Regions from separate parts of the Candidatus Arsenophonus phytopathogenicus genome, predicted to be linked through region 2. Evidence: predicted binding sites of a transcription regulator. Region 2 holds the regulator's gene; the other holds the start of a gene.
The links. Region 2 encodes CRP, which controls carbon source genes, mostly activating them, when cyclic AMP is high. Its sites were predicted from a motif close to ATGTGANNNNNNTCACAT; they were not measured.

Region 1 (3,219 bases), on a different contig from region 2:
GAGATAGCGGTTATTAGTGTAAGACACTAATAAATTTTAACAATCTTGATTATTATTTCTGCATAAAAATCGCAAAGCTATAACATTACATCTCGCATCTTGATGCTACGCACACCTAAGGTTAAACATGCGGGCTGGTTTTTCACCTGCTGGTTGTATTGGCTGGCTAATATGGGCTGTTTCTAAACATAGCATTTTTTTGTAACCATCGCTGGTCATATCTTTTATGGTACTGGATAGTTCAGCGTCCGGGTTCCAACAGACTATGTCGCTATGATGGTAATGGTGTATTTCTAAAATACGTTGCCAATTTTTATCATACACCAAATTACAATCATCCGATTCAGTATAAATACGATCAGTTCGAGTGGTTATATAAGTTTTTTCTCTTCTGTGTAAACATTACGATCAGCTACTTTATCAATATAATGTTTGCCTAGACCTTCAATATATATATCTTATTTATGTCACTTACTTGTAAATAGGTATGTAATGCACCGGTGGTAGGCTCAGTACATAATATTCAAATTCAATTTCACAGGTCGCTGCTAATACAGCTAAGCTAAACAGTGTCATATCATTCATCATTTCGACCTTTTTATATTTTTTATGATTAGAAATTAGCTAGTTTAAAAATATCGTTGGATTATATGCCAGAATGAAAAAAGCCGCCATTAATGACGGCTTGAAGCGAGTAATTATGCTATTTATTTAGCAATATGGGCAATTAAATCTAAAACTTTATTTGAATAACCGGTTTCATTATCGTACCAGGCAACTAATTTTACAAAACTGTCGTTTAAGGCAATACCCGCTTTAGCATCAAAAATTGATGTTAGTTTGTCGCCATTAAAGTCTGCGGAAACAACATCATCTTCGGTGTAACCAAGAATGCCTTTTAATTCACCATTTGCTGCCTGTTGGATCGCCTGGCAAATTTCTTTATAAGTGGCAGGTTTATTCAAACGAACGGTTAAGTCAACAACTGAGACATTCGGAGTTGGAATACGGAAAGCCATACCGGTTAATTTATCGTTCAATTCAGGAATAACTTTACCAACAGCTTTAGCGGCGCCGGTTGATGAAGGAATGATGTTTTGTGAAGCACCACGTCCACCACGCCAATCTTTAGCTGAAGGTCCGTCAACGGTTTTTTGTGTGGCAGTCGTTGCATGGACGGTCGTCATCAGACCTTCAATGATACCAAATTTATCATTGATAACTTTCGCTAATGGGGCTAGGCAGTTAGTGGTACAAGAGGCATTAGAAACAATATCTTGACCACTATAGGTGCTATGATTAACGCCCATTACAAACATCGGGGTATCATCTTTAGAGGGGCCAGTTAAAACGACTTTTTTAGCGCCCGCCGCAATATGTTTGCGTGTTGTTTCATCAGTTAAGAAAATACCTGTTGCTTCCGCAACCACATCGACACCAACTTCATTCCATTTCAAGTTAGCAGGATCTTTTTCTGCCGTGCAGCGAATAGTTTTACCATTAACCACCAGGTGACCATCTTTAACTTCGACAGTACCGTTGAAGCGGCCATGGGTTGAGTCATATTTCAGCATATAGGCCATATAATTGGCATCTAATAAATCATTGATTGCTACGATTTCGATATCTTTACGCTCTTGGGCAGCACGAAAAACAATACGGCCAATACGACCGAAACCATTAATACCTACTTTGATAGTCATAGTATTTCCACCAGCTATATTTAATTTAAAAGAATTCAATATTGTTTCTATCGTTACCAAAACCTTGTCATCCGTCAAGCGGAATCGTGTCAATTACCAGAAAAATTGACATATAAAGCATCTTTTGTATGTTTGCAACAAGCTTAAGGCCAATGTTTTGATTCACTATTATCGTTCTGGATAAAGAGATTTAAAGTGAATATTGCTAATATATGTGAATTATATCACAAATCAGACTAGAAAGACCCGGTTTACCGGGTCAAAAATAATTGAGATGGTTTAGTGTTAATTTTTGCTCATCATATGAATATAATTACTTTTACTAGAAAATAAGGAAAGGTTTCTTATGACTGAAAAAGAACATAAACGCATTAAGTCAAATAAACTTAATAAAATGCAACATCATGTCACTCAAGAAGCCGGAACCGAGCCGCCTTTTTCAGGTAAATTATTACATAATCAACGAGAAGGTATTTGTTATTGTCTCTGTTGCCATGCGCCGCTTTTTCTATCACAAACAAAATTTGATACTGGCTGCGGCTGGCCAAGTTTTTACCAACCAATTAATGATCAAGCCGTCAGTTATATTGATTTTTTCCCACAGTATGCAGCGGATAGAAGTGCGTTGCCGTCACTGTAACGCACATTTAGGCCATGTTTTTGCCGATCCCACAACCGACTGGGCAACGTTATTGTATTAATTCTGTTGCATTAAGTTTTACTGATCAAGAATCTGGCGAAGTAACTGAGGGTTAAGTAAGGTTTACACGACGATAAAAAAAGAGAAGGGATGAAATATGGAGCTTAATGATCTGGTTAATTTAATGACAGTCGACATTTATCAACGATTGCTGACTGCCGTTGAATTGGGCAAGTGGCCTGATGGTGTTGTGTTAACGCCCGAGCAAAAAGAAAATAATCTGCAAGCTATTATGCTTTGGCAGGCTAGACATAATCATGATGCTCAGCATATGACAGTGGGCACCGATGGGAATATCATTTTGAAAACAAAAGATGAGCTAAAGCGATTGTTTGATAGTGAACAGCAGCAATAAGCAAAATTTATTCAATGTTAATAATAGATTGCAGCTCCTTAGCTAAGAGTATGAGTTACAATCATAGATTGAGTGAGCAAATCAGAAGATGGTATTAATTTAGCACCAGCTAATACCATTTCTTGTAATGCTTTATGACTATCTTCTGGATGAAGATTAACGCCCCTACAACCATCTTGAATAACCGTTACTTAATAACCTAGTTGCACTGCATCAAGGATGGTAAATTTTACGCAGTAATCTGTTGCTAACCCCATAATGTATAGATGTTTGATTTGATATTCTGTTAGCCAACGATCTAACTGAGTCGCATGTTAATGATCATTATCAAAAAAAGCACTATAACTATCGATTGTGGCATTGATCCCTTTTTGAAAAGTTGCCTGAATGGCTGACTGATTAAGTGCTGGATGGAATTGTGCTCCTTTCTGATGTGCACACAGTGAACTGGCCACCAAATT
Region 2 (3,219 bases):
AATTTTCTCGCACCCATATCAACTTTCAACGTGTTCCAACCGTTGATACCTCTAACCCCTTTGCCGCTAAAGCGATTCCTTCACCAGATGAAAGTTTTATAGTGATCCGATTTAATGGTCTGACCCGGATCGATTTTCCCTATCTTTTATCCATGCTACACAATTCATTTATTTCTTCAATGAACACATTGGTTATTCCAGGTGGCAAACTAGGTTTAGCATTGGAGTTAATTATGACCCCATTAGTAAAAAAGCTTGTCACTAATAAAAAAATTATCCATAAAATAAGCTAACAACACAGCATTATATTTTTACTTATATCAATTTTTTATTCTTATAACCATTTTAAAGTTCAAACTATGCATAAAATTATCTTTTCCGTATATCATAATAATCGCGGTAATATTTTCTGGTAAATTATTTAATAACGTAATTATATTATAATGTTAATATTTATTTTTGCTATAATTTGATAACTTATGAAATAATATATTATTATTTCGGTTTAATTTTCAAATGTAATATTTACTTTGTCATACTTATTAATAAACACAATAAAACTAATCAACTTATTGCTAAAATATGGATTATTTGGTCTATACAACATGACTGAATCGAGACAGTAGAGACAGGATGCTTTTATTATGCTACAAAGCAAAAGCACATTTATAGTATGGTTAAGATCAATACCAAAAATTCCGAATCAATATACCCTATAGTTAATATTAACTTTTCCAAACTAAACAAGTTAGTATGCTATGTTAGAATTTTATAAGATAAGCCAGCCTTATCAAGATTGGTATTTTCATATTTAGGCTGCAATAACATTAGAGGATTAAGCGAATGGTTTTCGGCAAACCACACACAAACCCGACTCTTGAATGGTTTTTGTCACACTGCCATATTCACAAATATCCATCCAAAAGCACTCTTATTCATCAGGGCGAAAAAGCAGAAACACTTTATTATATTGTAAAAGGTTCTGTTGCTGTTTTGATTAAAGATGAAGAAGGAAAAGAGATGATCCTTTCCTATCTGAATCAGGGGGACTTTATTGGTGAACTTGGATTATTTGAGGAAGGGCAAGAGCGAACAGCTTGGGTTAGAGCTAAAAGCGCCTGTGAAGTCGCTGAAATCTCTTATAAAAAATTTCGCCAATTAATACAGATAAATCCAGATATTTTGATGCGATTATCAGCACAAATGGCTAAACGCTTACAAACAACTTCTGAAAAAGTCGGTAATCTAGCTTTTTTGGATGTTACAGGCCGTATTGCGCAAACATTATTAAATTTAGCAAAACAACCTGACGCGATGACGCATCCAGATGGAATGCAAATTAAAATAACTCGCCAAGAGATAGGTCAAATAGTAGGATGCTCACGTGAAACAGTGGGACGTATCCTAAAAATGCTAGAAGATCAAAATCTGATTTCTGCTCACGGTAAAACCATTGTCGTTTACGGTACACGTTAATATTCTATAAACCAGTACCTACTTTTATGTAGTGTATTGGTTTTACAAACTTATTTATTGTTATTAATATACAATTAAATTATGAATATATAATTACAATAGTAATAAAAAATCGAATAGCTGAATAATGATACAACTTTAATATGATATTTGAAATTAAAAATAACCGAACTATCTATCATAAAATTTACTAGATAGTCAGAGTATAATAATCAAACCTTATTAAGTTTATTTTCCAAAAACGATTTTAATACTACCGCATTATTATGATCTTCGTCTTTGTTAGAAAAAAGAAGTATCAAACAGTCCCATTTTACTTTAAGCAATAAATGTTGCCAACTATCAGGGATTATTTTCTAATTCTTCAAAATAAAGTCGCTTAAATTGAGTAAAATTTGCTGGATATTTATGAAACCATTTTCTTAAATCATTTGATGGAGCAACATTTTTATTCCATTCATCATAGCGAAGATCTTGTTTTTTTAATACCTCTTGGCCATATCCTATCAACCAATACCCGATAGCCATCATTACCGGTTTTATCCGCATAAATGCGTTTACAAATTATCATCTTTGTACCATTTTTTGATAATAAAAAATTTAACAAAAATTTCTTTTATTATGTTTAATAGTAGTCCTGTATCGATGATAAATACAAAAAACATATTTACTTTCTATATACTGCTTTTCACCTATTGAGATTTACATTTCAAGCAAAATAAAACTATTTTTCCAACGTTGATAGTTATACTTATCATTGAAATAAATAGCCAGACATGATCTAATTTGTAATAAATTAATACTTTAGAAAATTATTTAATAACTCATGTCCTTGCTCACTCAAGATGCTTTCTGGATGGAATTGGACGCCCTCAATAGGTAGTGTTTTATGCCGAATACCCATAATTTCATCAATATTTCCATCATGTAGCGTCCAGGCAGTAACTTCAAAGGTAGCGGGTAAAGTTCCAGCAACAATCACCAAAGAATGGTAACGAGTAACCTGTAATGGACGATTTAATCCTTTAAAAATACCTTGCTGGTTATGATGAATTGCAGATACCTTGCCATGCATTACTTCTCTCGCTTTGACAATTGAAGCACCAAAAGCCTGACCAATCGCCTGGTGACCAAGGCAAACCCCCAAAATTGGGATCTTACCGGCAAAATATGAAATTGTATTTAGTGAAACACCCGCCTCATTAGGTGTACATGGACCCGGTGAAATAACTAAATGTGTCGGCGCTAATGTTTCTATCTCCGAGATAGTTATTGCATCATTACGTTTAACTACAACATCAACTCCTAACTCACACAGATATTGATAAAGGTTATAGGTAAACGAATCATAGTTATCAATTATCAAAAGCATAACTAGCTATCCAAATGATTTTTATAGTAATAATTCCTTAATTATGAACTTTATTATTAAGGCAAATTGTACTGATTATTATACCATAACAATAACGTGAGCTATCATACCATAACCGTAGAAAAAAATGGCTTACAAAAATCAATCAAAATGTTTCGTTTTAATAAATAAACACAATAATTATAAATGAGAATAATGATAAAGGATTACTATAAACTATTATAAACTTCGTGATAATATTGACCATAAGGTTTTAAATTATTTGATGTTATTTCGATAAATTTCACCAATATATTTAGTTGCTTCATCAAATTTGTTATCAATAAGATAATTATCATAGACTTCATTATAACATTCTATATTTCTTGGAT

Region 1: gapA (glyceraldehyde-3-phosphate dehydrogenase) is a predicted target of CRP. The motif match lies at 1,916-1,933, and genes of this name have one in related genera.

Annotation. Positions count from the first base shown of each region.
Region 1 covers NZ_JBUIOB010000019.1:327,589-330,807, reverse strand. Annotated here, with positions in the region: gene AC01GB_RS16415 (aldose epimerase family protein) at 106-375, opposite strand; gene gapA (glyceraldehyde-3-phosphate dehydrogenase) at 708-1,703, opposite strand; partial or broken gene msrB (peptide-methionine (R)-S-oxide reductase MsrB) at 2,050-2,459, shown strand; gene AC01GB_RS16400 (YeaC family protein) at 2,501-2,758, shown strand; partial or broken gene pncA (bifunctional nicotinamidase/pyrazinamidase) at 2,797-3,219, opposite strand, start outside.
Region 2 covers NZ_JBUIOB010000017.1:140,038-143,256, forward strand. Annotated here, with positions in the region: partial or broken gene AC01GB_RS03985 (phosphoribulokinase) at 1-293, shown strand, start outside; gene crp (cAMP-activated global transcriptional regulator CRP) at 844-1,476, shown strand; partial or broken gene AC01GB_RS03995 (DUF488 domain-containing protein) at 1,689-2,047, opposite strand; gene AC01GB_RS04000 (aminodeoxychorismate synthase component II) at 2,273-2,848, opposite strand; gene AC01GB_RS04005 (hypothetical protein) at 3,107-3,219, opposite strand, start outside.